4 regions of the Paenibacillus sp. TSM33 genome follow, and region 1 is predicted to be linked to each of the others. Evidence: riboswitches for the same ligand, from Rfam matches in the RefSeq annotation. Region 1 holds a riboswitch; each other region holds the start of a gene.
What was found. Region 1 has a riboswitch for thiamine pyrophosphate ahead of thiC (phosphomethylpyrimidine synthase ThiC). Riboswitches for the same ligand answer to the same signal wherever they lie in the genome.

Region 1 (7,792 bases):
GCGGTTAGCAAAAGACATTCTCACTACTAAATGCAAAAAAGCCGATCCTCTCAGGACCGGCTCTAGCCACGTTCTCTTATATCCTACCTTTGCATGCCAAACTACTTCGAAATATCCAAAAAGCCCTCTCCGAACACGTCCCGCACATCATGAATGGTGATAAATGCAGCTGTATCGATAGCTTTCACAATCTTTTTAAGCGCTGACACCTCTTGTTTGCTAATGACGATATATAAAACTTCTTTTGGATTTTTGGTGTAATATCCGTGGCCTGACAGGACGGTGACTCCACGATCCATTTGTGTAATGACCATCTCGGCAATTTTATCTTGATGCTCCGAAATGATCATGACCGCTTTTTTCGGATTCAATCCTTCAATCATGAAGTCCATCACCTTCGTACCGACGTACAAAATAACGATAGTCAGCATTAATTTCTCTGGACCAATAATAAAATAGGAAGAGAAAGCAACGATTAGATCAAAAAACAGCAAGGCATAGCTGATATTCCAGTCCAGATACTTGTTGGCAATCCGGGCTAAAATAACTGTTCCTGCCGTTGTACCACCGACCCGTACAATTAAGCCAATTCCAACTCCTATCATCACTCCGGCAAATATGGCATTAATCGTCGGCTCATGCGAATCAATCCGCCAGTTGACCGTTAAATGTAAAAACAACGAGTTAAAAGCGACCGCAATTATAGTGTACAGGGTCGTTCTCTTGTCCAAAAATTTATATCCAACAATCAGCAGCAAGCCATTAATCACCAGATTGACGATCGAGGGAGACCACTGAAACAGGTAGTACAGGATGATCGTGACCCCGGTAACGCCCCCCTCGCCAAACTCATTCGGGATCACATACAGATTAACAGCCAGCGCGAATAAAAACGCACCTACAATAATAAATACGATATCTGCCATGCTTTTTTTCATATATGTTCTAATCCTTTCTCTAACATTTCAACGGATGAATTGCCAGATGGATTGGCTGACTCTTCTTACCAAAATACGCTGACAACCAGTTCATGGTATCTACTACCCAACATAAAGTCAATACAACTTTGACACTTTAATTCGCCACCAGACTGCCTTAGTCCAACCTTAGAATTCTGCAGAATTCCGCTAATACAAGGTTATTCGACAAAAAAACACAATCCCGACTACTAAACCAGGAAAACGGGCCTCTAGCCCTTGTTTAGGCCCTAGGCACATTTTCCCCTAAAATGACCATCCTCCTAATACACAATTTGGACACATACGACCATATTCCTGTTTTATGTCAAAAGCGTTTTACTTTGGATAAATGCGGGTATAATGATTGAAACATTACCAAGCAACCTACACGGCATTACGACATCAAGTACATACAAATAGTCCTATACAGACGTCCTAAGCAACTCAATCTGAATTTGACAAAATGGAATTGGAGGAATGACCACATGAATACCATGAACTTAACTGTCCACACCCTGATGCCTTTTCACCACCAATACCAACGTGCCAACCCGGTGAGTATGCAGAAGAAAGAAGATAGCTCGGAGAAGAAGCTCAGCTTTCAGGACATTTTGAATGAAAAAATGGGTAAAAAATAAGTCGCCGTTAATCCGGTAGCATAATCCCGCTTTACATAAGCTGAAAAGCCGTGGTTTCTACATCGACTGTAGAGAACCACGGCTTTTTGTTACTCACGCGTTTCTAAACCTTAGCTCATACGTTCATGGAAATCAACCTCTGACGAGCTTAACTGTACTTTTCGTTGAGGCTTCCCAGTTGATTGACTTTCGTATCGCTACCGATTTTTACTGCCCAGCTTCCCGATACTGCTCTGCCTTCTCTCGCATCCCGGCGGCGACGGCTTCCTCGGCATTCAGTCCCTTATCGGCCGCATAGGCACGAATGTCCTGCGTGATACGCATGCTGCAAAACTTGGGACCGCACATCGAGCAAAAGTGGGCTTCCTTGGCCCCCTCTGCCGGTAGCGTTTCATCATGGTAGGACAAGGCCCGCTCAGGGTCAAGCGAAAGATTGAACTGATCGCGCCAGCGGAATTCAAAACGCGCCTTGGATAAAGCATCGTCCCGCTGCTGTGCCCGTGGATGGCCTTTCGCCAGATCGGCGGCATGTGCGGCAATTTTGTAGGTAATAACTCCCTCGCGGACATCATCCTTGTTCGGCAGACCCAAATGCTCTTTCGGCGTAACGTAGCACAGCATGGATGTCCCGAACCAACCGATCATGGCCGCCCCGATAGCTGAGGTAATATGATCATATCCTGGCGCGATATCCGTCGTCAGCGGCCCTAAAGTATAAAAGGGAGCTTCCTTACAAATCTCCATTTGTAAATCCACATTCTCCTTGATTTTGTGCATAGGGACATGTCCTGGCCCTTCAATCATGACTTGGACATCATGCTTCCATGCGATTTGCGTTAGCTCGCCCAACGTTTCCAGCTCCGCAAATTGTGCTTCATCATTCGCATCATAGATACTCCCTGGACGCAGACCATCCCCGAGAGAAAAGGCCACATCGTAGGCTTTCATAATTTCACAGATTTCTTCAAAATGCGTATACAAAAAATTCTCCTGATGGTGTGCAAGGCACCAGGCTGCCATGATCGACCCGCCCCGGGATACAATTCCCGTCATTCTATTCGCCGTCATCGGTATATATCGCAGCAATACACCCGCATGGATTGTAAAATAGTCCACTCCCTGCTCCGCCTGCTCAATCAGCGTGTCTCGATACAGTTCCCACGTCAGCTTCTCAGCTTCGCCGTTCACCTTTTCTAGTGCCTGATATAGCGGCACCGTTCCAATCGGTACAGGCGAATTCCTGATGATCCATTCGCGCGTCGTATGAATATTACGGCCTGTGGACAGGTCCATGACGGTGTCTGATCCCCAGCGTACAGCCCAGGTCATCTTCTCCACTTCTTCCTCAATGGAGGACGAAACCGCGGAATTCCCAATGTTTGCATTGATCTTCACGTGAAAATGGCGCCCAATAACCATGGGCTCGCTTTCCGGGTGATTGATATTAGAAGGTAAAATCGCTCGTCCAGCCGCCAACTCCTGCCGTACAAACTCGGGCTCTACTCCTTCACGGATCGCCGCAAATTCCATTTCGGGCGTAATGATCCCTTGCCGAGCATAATGCATTTGCGTCACGGTGCGTCCTTGCACAGCTCGAAGCGGACGGTTGGTCACGCCGGGAAATTCCACTGTCTCCCGTTTGGAGCCGGGCTTCAGCCCATTATCCTCCGGCTTAACGGCGCGGCCCTCGTAAGCCTCCACGTCCCCCCGTTCCAGTGCCCAAGCTCGTCGTAATGGTGGCAAGCCCTGATGGATATCCACCTGATAGGCTTCGTCCGTCATCGGACCGCTCGTATCGTACACACGCAACGGCTCATGATGCTCCATGCCCTCCGGCGTATGTGTGGGGTGCAGCGTAATTTCTCGCTCTGGCACGGCAATGTCCGGCCGAGAACCTTGAATATACACCTTACGGCTCCCCGGAAAGGGCTTTATCCCACTAGCTTGCTCCGCGTGGTCCTTCTCCCCCTCTACTTCTCTTATTCCCGTCAACCCTACATCTGCTAATTTCACTCCTGTTTCTTTTGTTCCTTCTGTTTCCGTCGGTTTCATGGTCCATTCCTCCCGTTTCGTTGAAATGACACACCGATCCGGAACCATTCCCAGGGTGGCGCTGATCTATGCAAAAAAGCCGGTTCCCTAGGGAACCGGCTAATCGAACGAGACAGCTATCCAAACCGTGCGCACGTGGAATAATCACATTCCAATGCGCGGCCGTAGATAGCAGCTGCGTATACATTTCAATGGCCGATTACTTCCCTACGCTGGTATGATCCAGATCAGGTGCAAAGGGTCCGGAATCTTGCCCGATTCCATCTCAGCCCGCATTACAGGCTCCCCCAGTAACTGTGATACTTACTATTCGCTTGAACTGGCGGCTATAACAGACAACCCGCCATCTCTATCAGACTACTTTAAATTTATGGCTTTGGCAACCCTCTATGGTTCCCTTTTGTGTTAACCCTGTTACGGGAGCATAAGCCCCATTTCCTTGGCCGCTTCGATCAAAATCGGAGCAAAATCATGCAGCGTCTCAGGCGCAAGTCGACTGACCGGACCGGATACAGATAAAGCCGCTGCCACCTGTCCCTTTCGGTTCACAATAGGCGCGGCCACAGCCGCAGCTCCTGGCTCACGTTCTTCATAGCTGGTCGCATAGCCCTTCTCACGAATGTCCTGGAGTTGGGCTTTATAAACCTCCGGGTCTACCGAAGGTGGCCATTCATCCCCGCTTAGCAGTACCTCCAGCTCCTGTGGCGGCATAAAAGCCGCCAGCACCTTGCTGGAGGCTCCCACAGCCAGCGGCATACGCGCTCCCACAGGCGCAACCCTGCGAATCGCCTGATTGCTCTGCACGGCTTGTATGCGAATACGCATGCTTCCATCCCGCAGGTACAAGCTCACCGTCTCCCCTAAGCGATCACGCAGTCCTTCCATTGCAGGCTGTAACAACACCGCTGGCTCATCGCTTTGGGACAAATGCGTGGACAGCTCCCATATGCGAAAGCCAAGCCGATATTTTTCCGTTTCGGCATTCCGAACGACAAACCCCCGATCCTCCAGCGTAGTCAAAAGACGATGAACGGTGCTTTTATGTAGACCAATTTGGGAGGCAATCTCCGTTAGACCAAGATCAGAATCTGCGGTAAAACACAGCAATATATCAAGTGCACGCTCTACAGCGCGGACGGTTAATTTACGGTCTTCCATCGCGAACCGCTCCTCTTGTATCCATATTCGTTTCACACTATGAAACATGGTTACATAAATTATATAAAATAGTCGCAGCCACTGTAAACCGATGTTTTTGTGACAACCACATTACAGAACAAGAACAAACATCGACAATTCTTTGCATCATTTTTACTTTTCCGGTTCAGGCGTTGACTTTGGATAATCCCCATCATACGATAATAGGTATCTATACGGACATACCCTACTATTTTCAAGTGGAATTATACCTAAATTCTATGATTCGAAAATCAATTTTATATAAGGAGGCTCTTACATGATTTCGACATCCCAGCGCAACGCTCAGCTACAGACCGCTGTTCAGGAGCCGTCCACCCCACTCTTTAATCCCCGTCTGCTGCGGTTCAAGCACATTGTGATTGCTCTGCTGCTGTCGGTTGTATTTTTTCTGTTGTTTTGCTTTATTGCCTTGCATGCTTACATCGCTTGGGTACTTACGAATCCCACTGTCGCACCCTTGTACTCTAATCCGATGCAGGCCAAAGGTATGCCATATGAGGAAGTCAGCTTCCCAGCCAAAGATGGCAGCCGTATGGTACAAGGCTGGTATATTCCGGCAGATCAATCGCGGAAAACGATTATTTTCAGTCATGGTTATGGGGCTAACCGTGAAGAAAGCTGGATTCCCATGTATGATCTGGCGCATTATGCCCATCGTTTGAACTTTAATGTGGTTATGTTCGATTACGGATTCGCTTCACAAAACAGCAAAGCCGTCGCAACCGGAGGTAAGGCGGAATCCCAACAGCTTCTTGGGGCCATCCAGCTTGCAAAGCAACGTGGCTCATCGGAAATTATCGTATGGGGCTTCTCTATGGGAGCAGGAACCGCACTTCAAGCGGGCTTGCAAACCAAAGATGTGGACGCAATGATCTTGGACAGCACTTTCCTACTCGAACCGGATACGCTATACCATAACATTCACAATCAAATTAATCTGCCGAGACATCCATCTTTGGAAATTCTGGAATTGCTGTTTCCAGTCTTAAACGGCACCAGCTTGCATCAGATTCCATATCAGGAGGTTAAAAAGGAGGACTATCCGTTTCCAATCATGTTCGTGCATGGTACACAGGATGAAAAAGCTCCTTACCCCATTGCGGAAAAGCTCGCTGCCAATCAGACCAACCCGCTTTCCAGTGTATGGATTGTTAAAAACGGGATACATGAGCTCATTTTCAGAGAGCACCCCCGTGAATATCTGCGACGGGTCTCGACATTTTTAAGCAGTGTACAGGATCTGGAGGACAAGAAAACCACCGCCGATGCCCACAAACAAACGACTACGAACTAAAATTATTTTTCGAAAATACTCTTCTTCGCTTAAAGAAGCCTGGCTATGGTCACTTAACTCGTGCCGTAGGCGGGCTTCTTTTTTTATTTTCCAGAGTCATTATTGTTCTGTGTAACAGATGTGACCCGAATGAAGTGAGTTCATAGACATATTTCCGATGAGACGGCGAATATACTGGGTACGTATGCATCCAGGACAGATCTGCTAGATCTGCCGGATAGCCATGGTGGGATACGGGAGGTAAAAAACGATGCTGAGTACTTATGGGTCTTTTCTGCCCTTACGTGTGCTGGAGGAAATTCGTCATTGGAAGCAGCAGGAAAGTTGGCATGTGGAAGTGATTAAATCCGCTACGGAAGGGCTAGAGCCTGCTTATGTGCGGCTGCTGGATGATTGGCGAACCGTATTTGAACAAACGGAACGCACCGCCATAGAGCTGCTTGAAGAACAACGAAGCGCGCTTGATCCGGCAGAACAAGCATGGCAACATCAGGAGAAAAAAGCGTCGGCTACCCCCCAAGCTCATACACACCAGCTAGAACCTTCAGCACATTCAAGGGGGTCAGACGCATCAGCAACTGGAGAGAAACCGTTGTCCGAAGTAGCCTTGAATTCACAGCCTGCCTCACAGGAATTAAATCGTCGATTGGACGATTTGTTGCAAACCGCAAACCGTCAATCACAAGAATATGTACGGCAGCTAGGTTTGCTGACTGAGCACAGTCATGCATTACGTCAGCAGCCAAAATCCGCCGGAATTGTAATACACGCAGCACATGAAAGTCAATATTTCCTGATCTCGACAACTCCCTTTCAAGAGCCCGGCTCCATCGCGCGAGCCGCTGGATTGTATCATATAGCGGCAGAGGGTGGGGATTACCCGGAGCAAGCGTTTCGAGAGCGGCAAGCGGGCATAAGAGGAGAAGGCTCAGGGGCCACTAAAGGCGCCCCGGCCGGTCAGGCACAACCTTCGACAACGGAAAAAACCTTAACCGGTCGCCCGGTTCCTGTGGGGGGACATCGGCTCCCACCGCTCCCTTATCCTTATAATGCACTTGAACCGTACATTGATGAAAAGACGATGCGTATTCACCATAACAAGCATCATTTGAGCTATGTGAATGATCTGAACAAAGCGGAAAAAAAGCTGGAAGAAGCCCGCAAAACAGGTGATTTTGACCTCGTAAAGCATTGGGAACGTGAACTGGCATTTAACGGTGCAGGTCATTATCTGCATACCCTTTTTTGGACGATCATGAGTCCTCAAGGCGGTGGAAAACCAAGCGGGCCGCTGGCGGAACAGATTAAAAAGGATTTTGGCAGCTACGATGCCTTCAAAAAGCAATTTAGTTCGGCAGCCGAAAAGGTCGAGGGCGGCGGCTGGGCCATCCTGGTGTGGAGTCCGCGCGCCGGACGGCTTGAAATATTGCAGGCCGAAAAACACCAAAACCTGACTCAATGGGAGTCCATTCCGCTGCTGGCGATCGATGTGTGGGAACACGCATATTACTTAAAGCATCAGGCGGAACGCAATAAATACATCGAAGATTGGTGGCATGTCGTCAACTGGCCTGAGGTAGAAGCACGCTACGCTCAAGCCTCCAAGCTGAGATGGCAGCCATTCTAAGCTAGAACAAACTACACCTGCA
Region 2 (7,792 bases), on a different contig from region 1:
TTCGGGATGAAAGCCGAAGGCTGGACGTACTAGCCCGGACCAACGCTCAGCTAGGCGCAAGTTGGCTTGGCTGGAGGCGAGATGCATGGACACGGCTATGATGGCTTCTACATGGTTGTCGGCAAGGGAAGCGAGCAATAGCTCCTGTTGTTCAGGTGGGTAACTGTCTACATGAATGTGTGCGTCGATTAAGGGAACAGTTGCTGCGACGTTCAATCTCAATGCAGAGTGCACATTCCAATCATTCATAATGGTTTACCCCGCCGTCAGAGGTGTTTTTACGGACACTTTCAGCGGTGTCCATATCGCCGTCCAGTTTGTGCTTTTCCTCACGCATCCAGCCAGTCATTGTCCGCTTCCATTCCATAAAGCGTGGATCGAGGGTGATTTCTTCCCTACGCGGGCGAGGAAAAGGAACGTCTACGACATGCATCACTGAAGCAGGTCGCGCCGACAGCACATAAATGCGGTCGGAGAGCAACAGCGCTTCTTCAATGCTGTGGGTAATGAACAGCACAGAGCGGCGGTTCTTCTCCCACATCCGCAATAACCATTGCTGCATGTCTGCACGTGTCAGCGCATCGAGTGCGCTGAACGGCTCATCCAGCAGCATTAATTCCTGTGGGCTAAGCAAGGCGCGAAGAAAGGCCGCACGTTGCTGCATGCCACCAGATAGCGTATGCGGATACGCATTCGCGAACTTGCCCAGCCCAACCTGCTCAAGCCATTGCAAGGCTTCTTTGCGCCGTTCACGTTCGCTGACGTATCGGGACTTTGCTGCTGCATCCTTTCGCGGTGCGTTTTCCTGCCCGAGCAGTATGTTGTCCAGCGTGGTGCGCCACGGGAAAAGGGCGGGCTGCTGCGGCATATAGCTAATATGACCGCGTTCACCAGTCACGTCCTGTCCATGCATACGAATATGTCCCTGCTGCGGCTTGAGCAGCCCGCCGATGATGTGAAACAGCGTACTTTTGCCACTGCCTGACGGACCAATGAGGGAGACAAATTCGCCCGGCTTAACGGTAATGGATACATCCTGTAGTACAGGCAGTGAGCTTCGCTTTTCCCGGAAGGCGAGGCTGATCCCGTCCAATTCCATAGCAGGAGGAGCAGGTGCCATTGCCTGCGGTTCTCCGGCTTGTTGCTGTTCATCAGCCACGGGTGGTGATGTCAAGTCCGTCGGATGCAGACTCATATGTGCCACGTCCTTTCATTAATGCTTTAATGCAATATGTGAAGGCTATTCTTGATCGGGCTTCCAGTGCACCAACCATTTCTCCAGTAGTAGAATAACGACAAACATCAGTAAGCTGAGTGTAACAATAATACCGATAGCGGCAAAAATGAGATCCGTACGATAGGCAGATTTTTGCAGCAACATATAATATCCAATTCCTTCACTGGCTCCAATCCATTCGGCAATAATCGCGCCCATCACACTGTAGGTAGCAGCGATTTTAATGCCAGAAAAGACTTGTGGCAGGGAGTGAGGCAGCTCCAGCTTCATAAAAATAGCCCGGCGGCTTGCACCCGACATCCGCATATAGTTCATCATCATACGGTCTGTCCGTGTCAGCCCATCCATGGCTGCTACAGCCACGGGAAAAAAGCATACTAATGTAATGACCATAAGCTTGGGCAGCACGCCAAAACCGAACCATACCATGAGCAACGGACCGAGGGCGATAATCGGAATGTTTTGGCTAAGGATCAAGAGCGGGTACAGAGCAGATTTGAGAAAAGGAATCGTATGAAGAACGATGGCGATCAACAGTCCAGTTGCTGTCCCTATAGCAAATCCCGCAAGTGTCAGGCGAATCGTAGCCCATGTATGGGTGCCAAGCAACGCCGATTGCGCCATGCCCTCTTGAACGATTAGGGATGGAGCTGGCAGCAGCCAGGATTCAATATGTAAATAGGAAACCGCTCCCTGCCAAGCCGCTAAAAAGAAGAGGACCGCCACAAGGGGCGGCCATACGCTTTTCCACCAGGATGCGTTCTTGCCTTTCGGATTCATGGGCGATACTTCTCGGTCAGCTTGTTCATGCTGATGCCCTGCGGGTTATGTGCGATTTTGATCTGTGAAATGACACTGGGACTTCCAGCTTCTGTCAAGGCCTCGTGCATATCTTTGACGACTTTCAGCAGTTCGTCCAGTTCGCCCTCCATTGTCGTATCCAATGGATTTACCTGATGCTTGACACCGGAACGCTGGATGAACTCAATCGCCTTGTCTACATAGGGATAAGAGTCTTCGTTATTAGGAGTTTTAGGGATGACTTGAATACTAAGAAGTGTATTAGCCATGTGAATTTCACCTGTCCTTTAGTTTTAAGTTCTAGGAAAATAAGATTGGTTTAAGGTGGTTGAGACCGCTTCGCGTTTCATTTGATCTTACGATCGCTGTTGCCGGGGGATTCTTTGAATTAATTTTTAAAGGTAAGAATCCAACAGCAAAGGCGACCGCTTCGCTTCTCCAGATTCAAATGAACCGCTCCGCTGCCAACCGTCTTAAAAGCACCTTATTTTTAAAGCTAAGTTGTGTGGCATTTTTACACATAAGCGCACCTGCTTTTGCGTTTAGATACCATGAGACTAAAGAAGTAGACCAAGTGGAACGAGAACGAAGTGGACGGAATGGTGCTGTACAAGCGAAGCGGTCGCTTTTGTCCCTGGATTTCTACCCTGCTGAGGACTTTATTTCGAGAAATCCGGGGGCGGTGGCGCTGGGAAGCACCATCCGTCCGCGTAGTGGAGCCTCGTTCACTTTTCTAGCTCAGTCTTATTTAGCTGGTAATTTAGCGTTTTAACAAAATGATCAACGCTTGGGCAAGAAGTCGTTTGTGAAGGCTTTATCGACTTCCAAAGGTTTGCTGAGCAGCTTGCGTTCATACATCCAGTCTGAGTAGTTTTGCCATACCTCCGCTTTTTGTACGCCCCATTGCGTGGCATCGTCCTGATAACGCGGGCTTAGCCATTTTTGGCTAGCAAGTACCAGTTTTTTGTCCAGCTCCGGCACAGCTTTGCTTAAGATATCTGCGGCTTCTTCCGGATGGGCGATGGTGTATTCATAGCCTTGTGCGGTAGCGTCCATGAACGCTTTGACTAGGTCAGGATCGTTTTTTATCGTCTGTTCATTGCTCACAATTACAGGTGTATAGTAATCGAGACTTTTGGAATAATCTTTTACATACAGCATATCCAAGGGCTCGCCTCGAAGCTTGGCCTCAATCCCGGTCCATGCGTAAAATATCCAGGCAAAGTCAATATCCCGCTTCACGGCTGTAAAATAGTCTGCATTGCCCATATTGACGATTTTCACTTTGCTCACATCACCTTGGTCTGAGTCCATGATGGATTTCATGACCGCTTCTTCTACAGGAGAACCCCAGCCGCCGTAGCTTTTACCCTCGAAATCTTTCGGGCTTTTAATTCCGCGGTTTACCGGAGCTGCGAAGCCAGAGGTGTTATGCTGAATCACCGCAGCGATAGATACGAGTGGTACGCCTTGGATGCGAGCCTGAGTGACGCCTTCTTGATAGCTGATACCAAAAGGTGCAGCATTCGAAGCAACCATTTGGTCGGCTCCCCCTGAACCAGGTTGAACAATTTGGACATTTAAGCCTGCTTTTTCGTAAAATCCTTTGTCCTTGGCGACATAGAGTCCCGTGTGATTCGTATTGGGTGTCCAGTCAAGTACGACTTTAACATCTTTGAGCCCCTTTGCCGAGGTAGACGTTGAAGTGTCGGCAGCAGGAACCTCCTTTTGCGATGTAGGGTGATTGCCGCCGCAAGCGGCCAGAGTCAGAGCCATGAGCCATAGACTGACCATACTCAGGCTTAACATTTTCATGCGCTTCATCGTTGTGTTCTCTCCTTTTTAATTACCCGTTATCCGTCCAATCAGACAGCTTATGTTCCCCATTTTCACAAAATAACATCTGCCGGAACGCAATCTTTCCAACAACTTCATCTTCAACAAAAAAAGCGCCCCGAGATTCGGGACGCTTGCGCTTGTATATACCAAAGTAAGGGATGTCCTGTTTTAATAAAAGGTACATCTTGCTTAAGCATTCCTACGCTGGCATTACCCAGATCAGGTTGTAAGGGTCAGTGTCTTGGGACACACTCTCAGCCGGCCGATTCCAGCACCCCTGGCATTGTATGGTTTAATGGGTTCGTTATTCGGGTTTACTACGACGATTATATGCCTTGAAGGCGGGTCTGTCCAGCCTTAAGGAAGCGCTCACGGTTCATTTGCCGAACGACAGGGTACACTTTTACTGTGAGCTTCGATCTGAAAATGAACATGAATCATTCAGAACTGATCCGGTCATGTTATTTCAGAACAGCTGCACAGTATGTCCAGAAGAGCTGGTGCCAAAGTGGCATAGCCCTATAGAATTCTAATTCGTAAAAAGGAGTTGTTGTACTGTGGGTAAAACGGAGACATTGGATCGTAGTCAGCTGGAACAGGCCATCGTGAAGGCTTTGGATAACAACAAATTTTGCTCGTTAGGTACGGTAGAGGACGGGAAACCGAAGGTACGCTATATGGCCCTTTTTAACGATGGAATGAACATTCATCTGGCGACAGATCGCAAAACACATAAAGTGGAGGAGCTAAAGGACAATCCGAATGCTTATCTGCTGCTGGGTTATGAAGTGGGTGGCACGAAGGAAGTCTTGGAAGTGGAAGCTACCGTCCAGGTTACAGCTGATGAGGGGTTACGCAAACAAGTGTGGAATGACTCTCTGAAAAAATGGTTTTCTGGACCGGATGATCCCGATTATGTCATTTTAGACGTCAATCCGACTCGTATTGAGTACGTGGGTCAACAAACGGAGCGCCAAGTGTGGACGAAATAGAAACAATATAAATTTATAAGTCAGTAAATTCCCGACCTTTTCAGGAGATTTACTGGCTTTTTTTGTGCAGAAACTAATTACTTTTTCATAAATATTTTAAGCAAATGACTACTCTTTTGTCCTACGTTGGATTAAAATAGGAATGGTGGGTTCAAAGCTTACATATATGTGCAAAAGTATGTATATGAGGCATACACCTTAATGAGGAGGGGTATATTTTGTTATTTCGTAAAAATTGGTTTAAAGGGTTTACAGCAGCAGTTGTAGCTTGCAGCCTGCTGGTGTTTTCAGCAGCTCCATCCTGGGCAGCTAGCGATTCCCGCGATAGCGCTACGGTGAATCTGCGGATCATGGAGACAACGGATATTCATGGGGCGCTGATGAATTATGATTACTATTCAGACAAAGAAACCAACGAATATGGCTTGGTTAGTACAGCTAGTTTGATCCAGAAGGCACGTAGTGAAACAAGAAACAGTATGCTGTTTGATAACGGTGATTTGCTGCAGGGCAACCCATTAGGCGATTATATGGCCCGCAACAAAACCTTTGAGAAAGAAGGCGGTGTTCATCCGGTCTATAAGATGATGAACTTGATGGGCTATGATGCAGCTACAGTGGGTAACCATGAATTCAACTACGGTCTCGACTTTCTGGACAAATCCCTCAAGGGCGCTGACTTTCCTTACGTAAATGCGAACGTTTATGTTAATAAAGGGGGCCAAGCTACTAAAAACTATTTTACCCCTTATCAGATTCTTGATAAAACAGTAATGGATGAGAAGGGCGAAGAGCACACACTCAGAGTGGGTGTAATCGGTCTGGTAACACCTCAAATTATGCAGTGGGATGAAGCCAATTTGAAGGATAAGGTCGTTACGAAGGATATTGTGGAAACAGCCAAAAAGTTTATTCCTCAAATGAAAACAGAAGGGGCTGACATTATTGTCGTGCTTGCACATACAGGGTATGAGGATGTGCCGCAAACGCCAATGATGGAAAATGCCGTTAAATATTTGAGCAAGGTAGACGGAATTAACGCGATTTTGTTTGGGCATGCTCATAAATCTTTCCCAAGCTCAGATTTTAAAGATATGAGCGGGGTAGATCTGGATAAAGGAACCATTAATGGCGTACCAGCAGTAGAAGCTTCATCGTGGGGCAAGGATCTGGGTATTATTGATCTGAGCCTTGAAAAGAAAAACCGTGAGTGGCACGTCATCGACTCTCAGTCTCAAGTTCGTCCAGTTGTGAGTACCACTAATCAGGCTGCGCAGTTTATTCCTGATTTTAAACTGGTTGAAGCGGTTAAAGAAGAGCACCAAGGAACGCTGGATTATATTCGTCAACCTGTCGGTACAACGACTGCACCGATTACCAGCTACTTTGCATTAGTGCAGGATGACCCGTCCATTCAAATTGTGACAAATGCACAGAAATGGTATGTTCAAAACCATCTTAAAGGAACAGAATACGAAAATCTCCCTGTATTATCGGCAGGCGCTCCATTCAAAGCCGGTGGTCGCAACGGTGCCGAGTATTATACCAACATTCCTGAAGGTACAATAGCGATTAAGAACGTGTCCGATCTGTACGTGTATCCGAACACGGTTCATGCCGTAGAAGTTACTGGTGCTGAAATTCAGGAGTGGCTGGAGTGGTCTGCGGGTCAGTTCAACCGCATTGATCCTAGCAAAACAGAGGAACAATCGCTGATCAACAGAGATTTCCCAACCTACAATTTTGATGTGATTGACGGTGTGAATTACCAGATTGATGTAACTCAGCCTGCACGATATGATGCCAAGGGAACTATTATTGATTCTTCGGCCCATCGTATCAAGGATCTGCAATACAATGGGAAGGCTATTGATCCTGCCCAGAAATTTATCGTTGCGACCAATAACTATCGTGCTTCCTCCTCCAAATTGGCCAACCCAGATGGCAAACGAATTGTGATGGCAGCACCGGATGAAAGTCGCCAAGTCGTTGTCGATTATATTCGTACGAACGAAACGATTAACCCGTCAGCGGACGGTAACTGGTCTATTGCTCCTTTTGGTCAGGCCAAGGTTACCTTTGAGTCCTCTCCTGATGCCAAAGACGTGCTGGCAGGCAATCAACAAATTTCATACTTGAGCAGCGCGGGAGACGGTTTTGCCAAATACAGCTTGAAAGCTGGTGCTAAACCTAGTGCAGCCACGACTCCTGCAAAGGAAGCTGTGGTTCCCGCGAAAGCTACAACGAAGACAGCTGTCAAAACGACTAAACCTGCGGCTGCAAAACCAGCTAAAACAACGAAGCCAAAGGCATCTAAGTAACTGGGATTTTAGTTTCCACTCCATATCAGAATGAAGCAGTAAGTCTCTTTAAATGAAGAGATTTGCTGTTTTTTTTTGATGCCAAATACAACATTACCGCGTCTATCATGAGTATAAAAAGGCTTTGTTTTTGTCGAAGATATACTTAAGTCCTAAGTTATTGTTCGGATTAAGCTTATTTTTTGTCAAAACACGTAATTATATAGTACTTTTGTTCTAATTATTTGTGATATAATGGTGAAAAAACCGGGGAATTGTTCCGAGGAGGACCATTATGACTTGCAGCAATTGCAGCATCATATTACCTATTAAGGATCAAGGATTGCTGAAAATTAGGCATTCTAGGGTGTCGCTTACTCCAGCATTAGAGGGCTTGGGTATGCTATCGGAACAAATGAAACAAGAACATTGGTGTGAGGGTAACATCGTGTTTCGCTATGACAGCCGTTCACAGTTGGAACAGCTGGTTAACGGACTGGCTCGTCTGCCGCAGGAGTGCTTGGACCGAATGCAAGTTGTGGTGACTGGCTTGCATCATGTTGAGGGATTTGAGGACTGGCTTTTATTTAGTCAATTGCAAGCTCGACTGCAACATCCGGATC
Region 3 (7,792 bases), on a different contig from region 1:
ATTGACTGTAGAAAATGTATCCCACAACTTTGGAGATCGTGCATTATTTAAAAATGTTTCCTTTCGATTACTTGCGGGGGAACGTGTAGGATTGGTAGGAGCTAACGGTGTTGGTAAATCGACACTCATGAACATTCTGACTGGAAAATTGCTTAAAGATGAAGGCAAAGTGGAATGGACTCCACGTGTACGTTATGGCTATCTGGATCAGCACACCAAGCTGACGCCAGGTAAAACAGTACGTGATGTATTAAAAGACGCTTTTCTTCCTTTGTTGGAATTGGAAAAGGAAATGATGCAAATTACTGACAAAATGGGAGAGGCTTCTCCCGAAGAGTTGGAAGTCTTGCTGGAACAGATGGGAGAAATTCAAGAGCAACTGGATATGGGGGATTTTTACCTCATTGATGTGAAGGTTGAAGAAATGGCGAATGGATTAGGTCTCTCTGCCATCGGACTGGATCGGGATGTAGCAGCACTTAGTGGGGGGCAACGGACAAAGGTGCTTCTTGCTAAGTTGCTGTTGGAAAAGCCGAATGTACTGCTGCTGGATGAGCCTACCAACTATTTGGATGTAGAGCATATTGAATGGCTTACGCGATATTTGAAGGATTATCCCTATGCTTTTATCCTAATTTCACATGATACTGAATTTATGAACCAGGTTGTTAATGTCATCTACCATCTTGAATTTGCTAAGATGACCCGTTATTCAGCTAACTATGAAAAGTTTCTTGAAATGGCGGATCTGAACAAAGCCCAGCATATTGATGCATATGAGAAGCAGCAGGAATATATTAAGAAACAGGAAGATTTTATTCAGCGCAATAAAGCGCGCGCATCTACATCAGGCCGTGCAAAAAGCCGTGAAAAGCAGCTTGATCGGATCGAACGTATTGATAAGCCTGAAGAAGCCGCAAAGCCAACCTTTCAGTTCAAAGAAGCCCGTGCAAGCGGGAAAACGGTTTTTGAGGGGATTGATTTTGAAATTGGCTACACTCATGCCCTTTTGCCTAAAATGTCTATGACGATCGAACGTGGCGAAAAGATCGCAATTGTTGGCTGCAATGGTGTTGGTAAGTCTACGTTGCTCAAAACCATTCTTGGGAAAATACCTCCAATCAGCGGAAAAACCTATCAAGGGGATTTCTTGCAGCCTGCTTATTTTGAACAGGAAGTAAAGGCGGAGAAAATTACACCGATTGACGATGTATGGAATGAATTTCCGCATTTGAATCAGCATGAAGTACGAGCGCATTTGGCGCGCTGTGGTTTGAAGAATGAGCATATCACCCGGCCTTTGTCTGCGCTTAGTGGTGGAGAACAGGCTAAAGTCCGCCTTTGTAAACTGTTAATGCGTGAGAGCAACTGGGTACTGTTTGATGAGCCTACCAACCACTTGGATGTCAAAGCAAAGGATGAACTCAAACGCGCTTTGAAGGAATACAAAGGGACCGTATTACTTGTATCCCACGAACCGGACTTTTACGAGGACTGGGTAACCAAAACGTGGAATGTAGAAGAGTGGTCTAGTAAAGTTAACTAAAATCCAGTTCTGACAAATTTCACACGACGTGGGGTTTGCAGAATTAGGAAAATATGCTAAGCTATCTTTAGCTGATACAATAAAATAGTCACACTAGGGGAGCCGCCCATGCGGCTGAGACGGAATAAATGGATTTCGGACCCTTTGTACCTGATCTGGGTTATGCCAGCGTAGGGAAGTGAGTTCCGTACAAACAAGGTAGCAGCTCTTTACTTTTGTTTGCGCGGGGAACGATATACGTCTACGGATATAATGTCCGTTTGATTTCGAACGTTCGTCAAACCACTTCCTTTGGAAGTGGTTTTTTGCATTTCAATCATCTTCATTTGTTCGAGCTTCCGTAGACGATTTTACATACGATCTCCTTTCATTATTGCTGGCACATGTGGCTGCTCCGTATGATATTACCTAATATGGGGCTGTAACTATATAGGTTCAGCTTATCCGATTATTTTATAACACTAGTTCAATTTTTTAGTCCAAGAGAGGTGAAAATGAGATCGAATTACACGTAATTACGATGGAAAGTGTCTCCTGCGTGAATGTACCCCAAGTGGCTGCTGCTATTTGTCCTTGTATTCATTATGTACACGCACGTTTGAAACAGAAGGGTGCCTCTGCTTTGCTTTCTTTGACTCGTAGCATGATCGAGCAGGGAGTTCCTTTGCAGCAAATTGTAGTAAATGACCGTGTGGACATAGCTATGCTTACCTTTGTAGGAGCTGTCCAGCTACCAGCTAATGGGTTATCTGTGGTGGATGCAAAAAGTCTAATTCCGAAGGGTACACGATGTGGAGTGTCTGTACATTCCTTGGAGGAGGCGCAGACTGCTGAGCAGGCGGGAGCAGACTATGTACTATTTGGCCATGTATATAAGACCCATTGTAAGAGCGGTCTTGTACCGCGGGGTGTAGCACAGCTTGAACGCATTTGCAGATTGTCGGACATTCCGGTGATAGCGCTGGGAGGCATACAACCTCACCATGTTCCAGAGCTTTATCATGCCGGAGCAAGCGGAATTGCAGTGATGTCTGGTATATGGGAAGCAGAGTCACCCGTTGCAGCAGCGATGGAATATAGGCGAATGATAGATCTTGTAGTTCACGAATCTGTAGCAAGAAACAAGACTAAAGAAAGCGGAATACTCACTGGAGAGGAGACACGGAACAAATGCCAAAGACACATACAGAGACAAAAGCGATAGGACACGCTGAATGCTTGGTCATAGGCGGAGGTGTGATCGGCAGTTCCATTGCTTATCATGTGGCTAAGGAGGGAAGAAGTACGATCATGCTGGAACGATGGATCCCTGGTGAGGGAGCATCAGGAGCAGCGGTGGGAATGCTGGCAGCGGAAAGTGAAGAGTTCGCAGACCATGAGCTGGCACGATTTGCCCGTACAAGTCGAGATGCATTCCCTGACCTTATCTGTGATTTGGAACGTTTATCGGGTATTTCAGTGGAATTTCGAACAGAAGGCTTTGTGACCCCCTTTCGTTCGGAAGCTGAGGGCCAAAAACGCTGGAATGCTGCCAATATGCGAGAGGATGATTGTCCTGTTTGGTGGGATGCCAGGGAAGTGGCCCGGCGGATTCCCGGCTTGGCAGATCAAGTAATTGGGGCTATATACCGATCAAAGGAGACACAAGTGGCCCCTGTTCAGCTTAGTCGTGCTTATGCAGGGGCAGCTGCGGTACTGGGAGCAACAATATGGTCCGGAACTCAAGCTGAGGAACTGGTCATACAGGACGGTCGAGTTTGCGGTGTGCAAACAGATAGTGGATTTTTTTCCTGCGATCAGGTCGTGATTGCCGCAGGCTTGGACAGCTTGAAATTGCTAGAACAGATTGGATTTGATTATCCACTTTATCCGGTTAAGGGCGAAGCGGTAGCAGTCTCCTTGAAGGATCATCCGTTGGATTATACCATTTATGCCGACGATGTTTACCTTGTGCCTAAACAGAATAACGAGCTTTGGATTGGTGCGACGAGTCTTCCGCATCAATATGACAAAGAGGTGACCGTAGGAGGCTTAGAAGGACTCTTAGCACGTGCATCTGCCTGGTTGCCCCGTGTACAAGAAGCTTCTTTTATACGTGCTTGGGCAGGCTTACGTCCGCAGGCAACTGCAGAGCGTCCTTTCATTGGCCCTATTCCTGGAGTAGAGGGTGCCTATGCTGCAGTCGGGCATTATCGCAACGGTGTCCTGCTTAGTGATGCGACTGGACGAGCGATGGCAGCCATGCTTAAAGGGGCTGGTGCGGCTGCACTTGGAATAAGCAAATTTTCTTCTGAACTCCTCAAGGAGGAAAGCTTATGAAGCTGACCATTAACGGACAGAGCATGACCATTTCTAATCGAATTACTCGTGTGGATCAATTGCTGCATGAACTTGATTTAAAGGTGAAAACCGTAGTGGTAGAGCTGAATCGGCATATATTGACCCGTGAAGATCATCATGAAACGGTACTTAAGGATGGAGATTGCCTGGAAATTGTACATTTTGTAGGAGGCGGTTGATCATGTTAACCATTGGAAAAGCAACTTTTACCTCAAGGCTGTTGCTGGGAACAGGGAAATTTTCGGATTTGGATATCCAATCCCAAGCCGTAGAGGCTGCTGAGACGGAAATATTAACGTTTGCCGTGCGTAGATTGAATTTAGAGGAACGGGATAAGCAGCATTTTCTTGATACACTGGATTTGAGCCAGTATACACTTCTTCCCAACACAGCAGGAGCAACAACGGCAGAGGAGGCAATCCGTATAGCCAAGTTGGCAAAAGCTTCCGGCTTGTGCGATATGATTAAGGTGGAGGTCATTGGGGATAGCAAGACGCTGTTGCCTGACCCTTTTGAAACGTTGAAAGCTAGTGAAAAGCTGCTAGAGGAAGGCTTTGTTGTACTGCCCTACATATCGGATGATGTGATACTAGCGAAGAGGTTGCAAGAGCTTGGAGTACATGCCGTTATGCCTGGGGCGTCACCGATTGGTACAGGACATGGTTTGCTCAATCCGTTTTCATTAGAGTTGATTATCGAGCAAGCGGAAGTTCCGGTTATCGTCGATGCTGGCATTCGCTCACCTGGTGACGCAGCAATGGCGATGCAGTTGGGTGCAGATGGTGTTCTGCTAAATACAGCTGTCGCGGGGGCGAAGAACCCTGTGAAAATGGCTGAAGCTATGAAGCTGGCTGTGCGTGCAGGCAGATATGGTTTTGAGGCAGGGATGATTCCTGTAAAACGGTATGCTTCGGCAAGCAGTCCAACAGAAGGCATGGTTCAAGGATGAGGATAACTGAAAAAAAATCCGGTGCTGGCACACCACAAAGTGACCGTTATTCCAGACAGGAAAGGTTTGCGCCCTTTGGGCCTGCAGGACAACGCCGGCTTGCTTCCTCTCACGTATTAATCATAGGTGTTGGAGCGCTGGGTACAGGTATTGCAGAAACGCTAGTTCGTGGAGGTGTAGGTACGGTAAGTCTCGTAGACCGGGATTATGTGGAATGGAGCAATTTGCAGCGTCAGCAGCTTTTTCAGGAAAGTGATGCTGTGCAAAGGTGTCCCAAAGCAATAGCGGCCCAGCGAAGATTAAAGGATATTAATTCGGAAACAATCATACATGCACATATCTTGGATGTTGGGGTAGAAGAGCTGGAAGAGTTAATCCAGGGTGTGGATCTCATGATGGATGCAACCGATAACTTCGATACCCGGCTTCTTATGAACGACGTGGCTCTCAAGCATCGTATTCCTTGGATTTATGGAGGATGTGTGGGTAGCTACGGTGTAACTTACACTTTTTTACCGGGTCAAACGCCTTGTCTACACTGTCTGATGGGAACTGTACCGTTTGGAGGAGAGACATGTGATACGGCCGGCATTATTCCGCAGGCAGTACAGATGGTTACCGCTAACCAGACTACAGAAGCCTTTAAACTTCTTGGTGGATATCCCGCGGACTTGAGAGGAAAGTTGCTTTCGTTTGATCTGTGGAAAAATGAGTATGTAGCAATAGCAGTGGATCGTCTTAAAAAGGCGAATTGTCCTTCCTGCGGTAGTCAACCGACGTACCCCTATTTATCAGCCTCTCATCGCCAGAAAACAGATGTTTTATGCGGTAGGGATACTGTTCAGATAAGACCCGCCATTCGGGCACATCTGAATCTCGCGGAGTTAGCAGATAGACTTGCAGCATTGGACGAGGGAAACGTAGAGTGGAATTCGTATCTGGTTTCTTTTAGTGTGGGCGAGCATCGCCTGGTTGTTTTTGCAGATGGCAGAGCGTTAATCCATGGAACAAGGGACGTGGCGAAAGCAAGAAGTCTGTATCATCGCTATTTGGGCTGAAAACCATAAACCTTAAAGCAGAAAGCCATTCGTCAGAGAATGATTTTCTGCTTTTTTGTTACACTAATACAAATAAGTTTAATGGCTTATAACAAACTTATTCGATCCAAATATGTAATGCGATGTCCAAATTAGGTGGGTGAAAAGATGAGCCCGTTAATTGTACTTGTGGATGAAAATGAAGCGTCCGCTGTAATCGTTCGTCCATTGGAGCAGGCAGGTTATCAGGTGGTTCATGTTCGTAATACGTCGGATGTAAGCCCTTATTTAACTCAGAATCCTGTGAGTTTGCTACTTCTGAACATTAAAGATGAACAGGCGGGCACTCAAGGCTTGATTCGCAATTTGCAGCAGAACCATCCTCATGTGCCGATACTTGCAATGATTTCTTCGGATGAGGAGGGATATATGGTTTCCTGCTTTGAAGAAGGGGCACATGATGTAATGGTAGTGCCTTTTTATCCTAGAGTTCTTCTGGCTAGAGTGGCTAATTTATTACGAATTTTTGGTATTGAACGTGATGTGAAAAGGGCAATCGAAGTGGGGGATTTACATATAGACACTGCAAGCAGAATGGTGAGCAGAGGGGAACGCGAACTGGAATTAACTCCGAAAGAATTTGATCTTTTGCTACATCTGGCGATACATCTTAACCAAGTTTGCAGCAGGCAGCAAATTTTAAGGGATGTTTGGAAACATGATTATATCGCTGATACGAATGTAGTAGATGTGTACATCAGGCATTTGAGGGTTAAAGTGGATAGGGGGCAAAAGTTTAAAATGATACGAACGGAACGAGGCATTGGCTATTCACTCAGAACGCCCATTGAAGCAAACTAGCATAGGTTATATAAAAAAAGCCGGAACTTTTCGTCCCGGCTTACCTATTTCAAATGAGTGTTACATTACAGCACGCGACGTGCTTTAATGTATGTTCTTTTCCAGTTGTCAGAGTTCAAATCGGAGATGGTCACCCCAGGTCCACCGTAAGTGTGTAAAATTTTACCCCCGCCCATATAGACTGCTACGTGAGTAATGTTGCGTCCTGTAGCGCGGCTACCACTTGAAAAGAACACTAAGTCCCCTTTTTTCAAATTGGCCTTGGATACGGCATGTCCGACTTTAGACTGTTGAACAGAAGTACGCGGCAAATCGACTCCGTATTTCTTGAATATGTGCTTCATGAAAGAAGAACAGTCAAAATTGCGTGTGGTGCTTGTGGAAGCTCCAAATTTATAAGGAGTACCCATATATTTTTTGCCGTAGTTAATTACTTTTTGACCTACAGTAGTAGTAGCAGTAGCAGCTTGTGCTGTATTTGTTCCCTCAATGGCAAAAGTACCAAAGCCAATAGTGGCAGCGACCCCTGCGATAATTACCTTTTTTATGATTTTATGCATATTCATGTTGTAAGTACCTCCAAAAATTGATTTGTGCAATATTTTGCTGAGTTGCTAACTAACTGACAGCGTTGAGTATAACAGGTTTGAAGCCGCCTAATAGTTGGAAAACTACTCTCAAATGCTTGAGTGACAAGGCTTAAGTCGTAATTATTAAAAAACGATTAAAAATTACAATTTGTAAAAAATAAATTGGTTCTAGAACCTGTGAAAACGAAAAAACCCTTGATAATCAAGGGTTTTAAGTGGGTAAACAACATTTGAAATAGTTACAACAATGTCATAATTAATCTTTGCTTTGAATAACGAGTAGTAGACCGCTTTTAATAGAAATAGTACCTTTTGCAGCCGTTAGCTTATTGCTGACACCACGTGATTGTCCCATTTTAAGAGTGGCATTATGGAGTGGATACATAAATCCTTCCAGTTGTATACCTGTTACTTCGGCGGTCATAGGAATCAGCGATGTATATGTATAGCCCATAGGCTGGATCTCGAG
Region 4 (7,792 bases), on a different contig from region 1:
ATGTATGAAAAAAATTCGCTTGGATGCCTCCACCCAAAATCGGGTAAAAAACTGATGCGTATTCGCTTGATTAATTACATAGGCAATCTGCTGCCGATGACGACGGTAATAGCGCATCGCATAATAAATAACACTGTATATGTTTCCTTTTCGAATATACGTAATACCGTCAATGACTTCATGCTCAGGCATCCCCTCAAATTGGGGTGAGAAATGAATGAACTGAAAACGGCCTTGCTGTGAGCGTTTAAGCATTTCATGGGTGAAAATTTCTGCTCCCCCGCTTTTCGGAGAACGAATGTCACGCCAGGAAAGCAATAGAACTACGATTTTATCGTCCTGTTCAAGTATGGTATTCATGGGGTGATTCCTCCCCTTATCTTTATTTTGAACAAATACATATAGGCATCTACCACAAAGTAGAGAGACATAGCACCGTACACAATGAACTCCGATAGCAAAAAATCGATCGGGTCTGTGTGAGCCATATGAAAGGCTACTAATAAAGCTGCGGCTCCCGCCATCAGACTGAACATAAAGGTGCGTCTGCCCACCAATACGTGCACATGCACAAAAAACAGCACGATGGAAAAAAGCCAATACACCCAGCCTCCCCATGGAATATAGGCCTCAGCCGCCTGGTAAGAGACCCCAAATAATGCGGGAATAGAGGGTGGGAATATATAGGTCGTGCCCACATATACACACAGCGCGGCTACAGCCATTAACCCAGCATAGATTGCAATTAACTTGCCCAGAGCCTGGCGGTCATGTCCCTGCGCACCGATTTTGGGAATAAAGGCAGCAATCAGGCTGTACGAAACGTAATAGACTAATTGGCTGTACTTCAGTGCAATGGCATAGCTGCTGGCCTGCTTAGGAAAGTAATGCTGCACATACAACATGTCGATGGAAATACAAAACAGAATGAATAAATTCGTCATAAGGCTATCGGTGAAATCCTGACCGAGTGACTTCCATAGCCCAGCAGGGATACGTTCTCCACCGTATGTGAAAAAGGACAAGCCTCGGACGGAAACGATCCAGCCATGAAGCAATGACAGCAGCATTCCCCCACAGCTCGCTAATAGTAGGGCTTCCAGCTTTAACCCTAGTGCAGCCAGGACAAAAAACAGGCTTAGCTTCCCTAATACCTCAATGTAATAATTCACATTGAGCGCCAGCATGCGTTCCCTCCCCTGTAAATCTCCACGGCACGAACTCACCAGAATATGCAATCCGATCAAGGCATACAGCATGAACAGCGGACCGGACTCAACGCCCAATAGCGAGCGCAGCAACGGATGAAAGCAAAGTAAAATGATCATGGCAAGCAAAGTTAGCACTAGAGGTGCTTTTAGTAATAGGGAACCGAGCGGTAGGCTGCGTAGCGGAAGCTTCTGGTCACCCTTGGATACCAGCTTGGCGGTTAATAGTTGGATGGATAAGCCCAATACGGACAACAGTGCAAAGAGCGCCAACAGCGCGTTCGCTTGACCATAGGCTTGTCCGGTAAGATACCAGCTCGCTGCAATGTGGAAGAAAAAATTAAATCCGTTAAGCAGCACATTAAAGAGGGGAAACATCAACGAACGCAATCGGTTGTTCACGTGGTTATCTCACCCGCCGATCCAGTCGCCAAATCTCAATGATAGAGCGCAAAAAACGAATGGAATCCTTCCAGACATGAATGTGCGAGCCATCTCGGTCAATGCATTTGACTGGTAATTGCAGCACACGAAGCTGAAGTCGCTTGGCAATAAACATCATCTCCAGATCCAGCGCTAGTCCGAGTTGCTCCTTCAAATGTGGAAACATCCGCTTCACGGCAACCGAGCTCATCACTTTAAGACCCGTCTGGGAATCTACCACACCTGTTGGTAAAAAGGGGCGAGAAACGATCCGTTTGCCAAAGCTGACGATAGATCGCAATAAAGAACGATTCTCGGCGGTCATATCTTTGGTTCCGATCACAACATCATAGTAGCCCTGCTGAACAACATTAATCATTCTGGCAATGTCCTCAATAAAAAAGGAATCGTCCGCATCCACAAATACGTAGTAATCCGCACCGATGGTCCGCATTCCTTCCAGATACGTCCCTGCCTTGCGCGTATTGCGTCCCAATTCCCTTGTTTGAAGCAGTGGACTCAGGTTCTGGTTAATCCGGTTTACGGACAAGTCCGTTGCTGACTCCAGCGCTTTAATCAAGGCATTCGTGCCATCATGGCTGCCATCATCAATGAGATAAATCGAACCCTCTATAATATGGCTGCGGATAAAGACTTGCAGTCGCTCAGCAAAGGTTTTGACATGAACAAAACGTTTCTCTTCGTTGTATACAGACAAGATGAATGCAACATGTTGGCTTTTGGTCGAATACTCGGGATAGAGCAAGCTTTGTATTTCAGAAAGTATTTCTTCGGTATCATTAGCTTGCCAAAATAGCAGACGCAATCGGCCTACTCCGATAATTTGCACCATATGCTGATCACTGAACGGAAAGGTTACATCCGTCACTAATAGCAATGGCATTTGCGGAAATTGGCTACGGATCTGATTAGCTTTCCGCACGGCTTGTCCCGGCTCCCTATAATCTATCAGGCAGCAACTTGCGCCCTCGTAGACTGAAGCTGCCTCCGTGTCTTCACACTGTATATACTGGTAAAAACAAATCACATTGGGATAATCAATAGCCCTGTTGTTATCGCTAAAAATGGCTATAGGTCCCTGCACACAAACCTCTCCTTTTCCTCCGAATAATTCTATTTTGTTGAAAAAGAATTAAAAATGTTTGCTTAGTAAGATTAAATTAATGTCCAAATACTTCATATTTTCTTAACAAAATAGCTCACATCCCTTGATATCTAAGCATTCAAGAGAGGAAAAACTAATTTTCATATTTGATAAAAACAGAGTATTTAGACCTGATTCATTAAGACTATAACTGTGCGAATTACGAGGTTAATTCGAAACCAAAATTAGTTCTATAGGATTAATAAAAAGATACACATATGGTCATTTTGTCATAGATTGAAAGACGAATAAAACCAATTTGTACGTCCATACTATGGTCAACATGTCATCTTTCATCATGAATAATCATTAAAAACATAGAGAAAGAAGGTCTTTTTATGGAAGCATTTCATGTCAATCGTGATGGGTCATTATCTACTCCCTTACGAGGAAAGGACGTGCTAGCAAACCCTCTATTGAACAAAGGTGTGGCATTTACAGAAGAAGAACGCAGAGAACTGGGCTTGGAAGGAATTCTTCCTCCCACCGTCCTTTCATTGGAGAAACAGAGCGTTCGGGCATATCAGCAATTCCTGGCACAGCCCACCATGCTGCGTAAAAATGCTTCACTTAACGACCTTCACAATCGAAATGTCGTACTCTACTATCGACTGCTAACCGACCATCTGAGTGAAATGCTGCCTGTAGTCTACACACCGACTGTAGGAACCGCCATTCAAGAATACAGCCATGAGTACAACCGCCCTGGGGGCGTATATTTATCAATAGATAATCCGAACGGAATTGGACAGGCGTTCTATAATTCCGGCTTGCGTAGTGAGGATGTTGACCTGATCGTCGTGACGGATTCAGAAAGTATTTTGGGAATTGGTGACTGGGGTGTCGGGGGAATTAACATTGCTATTGGCAAACTTGCTGTATATACAGCTGCGGCAGGCATTCATCCCGGGCGGGTGCTGCCCATTGTACTGGATGTCGGCACGAATAACGAGAAGCTGCTGAATGATCCGCTATACATCGGAAACCGCCATAAACGAGTTCGCGGAGAAGCCTATCATCAATTTATTGATACCTTTATTAGTAAAACGTTAACCCAATTCCCGAAGGCGCTTTTGCATTGGGAGGATGTGGGCAGCGTGAACGCACGACACATTATAGGGAAATACGGTCAGAACATTCTCACCTTCAATGATGACATCCAAGGCACAGGAGCAGTGACATTGGCTGCGATTGTTTCGGCGGTAGGTGTCACCAAAACTCCGCTGCGTGAACAAAAAATACTTGTCTTTGGTCCAGGGGCAGCAGGAATCGGTAACGCCGACCAAATACGGAGCGCTATGATCGAGGACGGGCTTCCTGAAGAAGATTCATTCAGGTCGTTTTGGGCCTTTGATTATCGTGGGCTATTAACGGACGATATGGAAGATGTACTGGATTATCAGAAACCATATGTGCGTAGAAAGGAAGAAATCAGCTCATGGTCCCGTTCGGAAGACGATAAAATACCGTTGCTGGAGGTCATCCGTCAGGTAAAACCTACAATTTTGATTGGGACTTCCGGTGTAGCGGGTGCCTTTTCTGAAGAGATTATCAAGGAAATGGCAAAGCATGTGGAACGCCCGATCATTATGCCCATGTCCAATCCTACCAACCTTGCTGAAGCGGTACCCGAGGATTTGATACGATGGACTGATGGCAAAGCATTGATTGCTACGGGAAGTCCCTTTGAGCCCGTTACCTATAACGGTACGAAATTTGAAATTGGACAGGCGAACAATGCCTTTATTTTCCCGGGACTGGGTCTGGGTGCGATTGTGGTCAAGGCTAAAAGAATCACTCCTTCCATGTTTACCGCAGCTGCTGATGCCGTTGCCAATGCCGTAGATTCAAATGAACTTGGCGGTGCACTGCTGCCCCATATCCGAAAATTACGTGATGTCTCGTTCGCGGTTGCGGTTGCGGTAGCAAAGGCCGCAATTCAGGATCAGGTAGCTCAGGCACACCTTCCAAATATTGAACAAGCCATTCGGGATGCGATGTGGAAACCGGAATATGTGAAGGTCAAAGCCGTGGAAAGTATAGTCCATCACCCTCACTAATTCTTCACCCGAATCAAAAGCGGTTTGACATAACATAGGGAACGAATGTACAGTATTAGTCAAAAGAATAGGAAAGTCCACTAGGGGAGCCACTATGGCTGAGACAAGAATGAATCTTGGACCCTTTGAACCTGATCTAGTTCGTACTAGCGTAGGAAAGTGGAGCCTTCGTATATAAGGTTTCAAGCGTTTTTGCGCATTGAACCTATATTGAAGCCGCTCCAGTTTTCGGGGCGGCTTTTTGGCGTTGTTCCGAGAATTGTATCTTACGGGACTTCTTGTTCTCCATTTTTGTTGGAGGTGGGGAAATGAGCTTTTCGCAAGAGCTCCGTCGGCAGGCGGATGGCATTTTTCAAGCCATTTATGAGCATCCCTTTGTGAGAGGTATTGCTGAAGGAAATTTAACAAGGGAACAGCTGATTCACTATGTAAAACAAGACTTTGAATATTTGAACGCCTACATGCGGATTTACGGCATCGCGATCTCCAAAAGCACGAGCCGGGAGGATATGGCTGTATTTAACGAACAGATCTCTTTTATTCTCCACAGCGAGGTCCATCCGCATCAAAATTTTTGTGCTATCGCAGGTGTCACTTATGAAGAGATGCAGGGATATCCACTTGCCCCGTCCGCTCATCATTATATCCGCCATATGCTGACAGTCGCACATGAGGGTAGTCTTGGGGAAATCATGGCCGTGCTGCTGCCATGTCCATGGACATATCTTGAAATTGGACGCAGGCTAATGGATGAGGTAAGGCCAGACGAGTCTCATCCGTTCTATGAGTGGATTCGCTTCTATGGTAACCAGATTGAAGACGTAACTTCCAAATATCGAGAGCGTGTGGACGCTTGGGCGAAAGTCGCCACGGCTGCCGAGCGAGAGCGGATGATTGAGCATTTTATGCTAAGCTGCCAGCTGGAATATATGTTCTGGGATATGGCTTATAAGCAGGAACAATGGCCCGTCCAAATGCACGCTACGGTCTTGGAATAATCAGTATAGATGAGAGAGGATAAACATAATGAATATATGGGAACAAAGTTATTCGGAGCTCCTGACAAAGGTACAAAACAGCAACCCCCTCGTTCATAATATAACCAACGTGGTAGTCACCAACTTTACAGCCAACGGCCTGTATGCGCTGGGCGCTTCCCCGGTGATGGCTTATGCGCCCGAGGAAGTAGCAGATATGGCAAAAATAGCGGGCGCCGTCGTGTTAAATATCGGTACGCTAAACCGTGAGCTGGTGGATGCCATGATCATGGCTGGACAATCGGCGAATGCTCATGGTGTTCCAGTTCTGCTCGATCCGGTCGGTGCGGGAGCGACTAGCTTTAGAACCGAGTCAGCACTGCGGATCCTAAAAGAAGTTAAAATCTCACTAGTCCGGGGCAATGCAGCCGAAGTCGCCCATCTAATCGGAGAAGCCCGTGAGATTAAGGGGGTAGATGCAGGCGGCAGTGCTGACAGCAGTAATGTCGATCTGGCAGTTCGGGCTGCGCAAACGCTCCATACCATGGTTGCCATCACTGGAAAAGAGGACGTCATCACCGATGGGGTTGAAGTACGATTGATTAGTGGCGGAGACGCGCTGCTTACGAAGGTAACCGGAACAGGCTGCCTGCTGACCTCTGTGTTGGGCGCCTTTGCAGCAGTTGAACCCAACCTGCTGCTCGCAGGTACAGCAGGTTTGGCATTTTACGGTGCAGCGGCTTCCCGAGCCGCAGAGCATACCGCAAAGCTAGGGCCGGGCAGCTTCCAGATTGCCTTTCTCGACGAGCTTGCCAAACTACATACTGGTTCGCTGGAGGGGCATGTCACGATCCGTAAAGCCGGAACGACTACAGCAGGTGGTGCGCGATGAAAGACGTGCATGTACCGAGAGCGCTGACGATTGCCGGTTCAGACAGCGGCGGCGGGGCTGGAATTCAAGCCGATCTCAAAACCTTTCAGGAGCTTGGCGTATACGGTATGTCGGCTATTACGGCCATAACGGTACAAAATACTTTGGGAGTTCACGGTGTATATCCGCTGCCACAGGAAGCAACAGCGCAACAGATCGAAGCTGTAGGGTCAGATCTTGGAGTCGACGCCCTAAAGACTGGCATGCTGTTTGATGCAGGCATCATCCGTCTTGTGGCCGAGCAGATTCGAAAGTTCGGCTGGGAAAAGGTTGTCGTCGATCCTGTAATGATTGCCAAAGGGGGCGCAAAGCTGCTGCAACCCGAGGCGGTGCAGGCTTTGAACGACGACCTGCTCCCCTTGGCTCTGGTCGTCACACCAAATATCCCGGAAGCGGAGGCCTTAACCGGGATAAGCGTACGTACGATGGAGGATCGCCGCGAAGCTGCGAGACATATTAGCAGCCTGGGCCCCAAGTTCGTTGTGATCAAGGGCGGCCACGATGAGGAGAGCGAGAATAGCGGTCAGGTCATTGATCTCCTCTTTGACGGAACAGCCTTTACAGAGCTGGGCGGCAAGCGGGTGCGGACTGTCCATACACACGGAACAGGATGCACGTTTTCAGCAGCGATTACCGCTGAATTAGGGAAAGGCATATCTGTACCGGAAGCTATTTTGAATGGAAGAGCCTTTATTCAGGCAGCGATTGAGGATACGTTGTATTTGGGACAGGGACACGGTCCAACCAATCATTGGGCCTACCGCCGTCGTCAGGAGATCCTTCAATGAGCGGCCGGATATTACCTGAGATGATGCGGCGACATTTACAGATGTATCTGGTTCTCGGAAGCATGAACTGCCTTACGGAACCAAGTCGGGTCGTGCAGGAGGCTCTATCTGGTGGCACAACCATGATCCAGTTCCGGGAAAAGGGCCGCGGCGCGTTAACAGGGAGTCCTATGTTCAAACTTGCGCGTCAGCTACAAGATCTGTGCCGCCACGCTGGTATCCCCTTTATCGTCAATGACG

Region 2: linked by a shared signal. The riboswitch ahead of ACN6NF_RS01910 (ABC transporter substrate-binding protein) and the one ahead of thiC (phosphomethylpyrimidine synthase ThiC) in region 1 are both predicted to bind thiamine pyrophosphate.
Region 3: linked by a shared signal. The riboswitch ahead of ACN6NF_RS13195 (thiamine phosphate synthase) and the one ahead of thiC (phosphomethylpyrimidine synthase ThiC) in region 1 are both predicted to bind thiamine pyrophosphate.
Region 4: linked by a shared signal. The riboswitch ahead of tenA (thiaminase II) and the one ahead of thiC (phosphomethylpyrimidine synthase ThiC) in region 1 are both predicted to bind thiamine pyrophosphate.

Annotation. Positions count from the first base shown of each region.
Region 1 is NZ_JBLZXB010000009.1:129,236-137,027, reverse strand. Features, by position in the region: gene ACN6NF_RS03880 (YitT family protein) at 102-938, opposite strand; gene ACN6NF_RS03875 (hypothetical protein) at 1,445-1,597, shown strand; gene thiC (phosphomethylpyrimidine synthase ThiC) at 1,805-3,649, opposite strand; TPP riboswitch at 3,837-3,948, opposite strand; gene ACN6NF_RS03865 (IclR family transcriptional regulator) at 4,064-4,807, opposite strand; gene ACN6NF_RS03860 (alpha/beta hydrolase) at 5,106-6,143, shown strand; gene ACN6NF_RS03855 (Fe-Mn family superoxide dismutase) at 6,394-7,770, shown strand; gene ACN6NF_RS03850 (lipoate--protein ligase family protein) at 7,782-7,792, opposite strand, start outside.
Region 2 is NZ_JBLZXB010000006.1:14,927-22,718, forward strand. Features, by position in the region: gene ACN6NF_RS01885 (TatD family hydrolase) at 1-249, opposite strand, end outside; gene ACN6NF_RS01890 (ABC transporter ATP-binding protein) at 242-1,195, opposite strand; gene ACN6NF_RS01895 (ABC transporter permease) at 1,241-2,017, opposite strand; gene ACN6NF_RS01900 (thiamine-binding protein) at 2,014-2,307, opposite strand; gene ACN6NF_RS01905 (hypothetical protein) at 2,367-2,810, shown strand; gene ACN6NF_RS01910 (ABC transporter substrate-binding protein) at 2,819-3,862, opposite strand; TPP riboswitch at 4,057-4,166, opposite strand; gene ACN6NF_RS01915 (pyridoxamine 5'-phosphate oxidase family protein) at 4,435-4,869, shown strand; gene ACN6NF_RS01920 (bifunctional 2',3'-cyclic-nucleotide 2'-phosphodiesterase/3'-nucleotidase) at 5,088-7,190, shown strand; gene ACN6NF_RS01925 (EAL domain-containing protein) at 7,465-7,792, shown strand, end outside.
Region 3 is NZ_JBLZXB010000017.1:292,069-299,860, reverse strand. Features, by position in the region: gene ACN6NF_RS13200 (ABC-F family ATP-binding cassette domain-containing protein) at 1-1,546, shown strand, start outside; TPP riboswitch at 1,632-1,740, shown strand; partial or broken gene ACN6NF_RS13195 (thiamine phosphate synthase) at 2,067-2,654, shown strand; gene thiO (glycine oxidase ThiO) at 2,717-3,865, shown strand; gene thiS (sulfur carrier protein ThiS) at 3,862-4,065, shown strand; gene ACN6NF_RS13180 (thiazole synthase) at 4,068-4,835, shown strand; gene ACN6NF_RS13175 (ThiF family adenylyltransferase) at 4,832-5,893, shown strand; gene ACN6NF_RS13170 (response regulator transcription factor) at 6,041-6,733, shown strand; gene ACN6NF_RS13165 (C40 family peptidase) at 6,799-7,299, opposite strand; gene ACN6NF_RS13160 (thiamine diphosphokinase) at 7,580-7,792, opposite strand, start outside.
Region 4 is NZ_JBLZXB010000018.1:88,442-96,233, forward strand. Features, by position in the region: gene ACN6NF_RS19380 (glycosyltransferase family 4 protein) at 1-360, opposite strand, end outside; gene ACN6NF_RS19385 (polysaccharide biosynthesis protein) at 357-1,610, opposite strand; gene ACN6NF_RS19390 (glycosyltransferase) at 1,615-2,736, opposite strand; gene ACN6NF_RS19395 (NAD-dependent malic enzyme) at 3,135-4,856, shown strand; TPP riboswitch at 4,929-5,031, shown strand; gene tenA (thiaminase II) at 5,165-5,854, shown strand; gene thiM (hydroxyethylthiazole kinase) at 5,883-6,725, shown strand; gene thiD (bifunctional hydroxymethylpyrimidine kinase/phosphomethylpyrimidine kinase) at 6,722-7,552, shown strand; gene thiE (thiamine phosphate synthase) at 7,549-7,792, shown strand, end outside.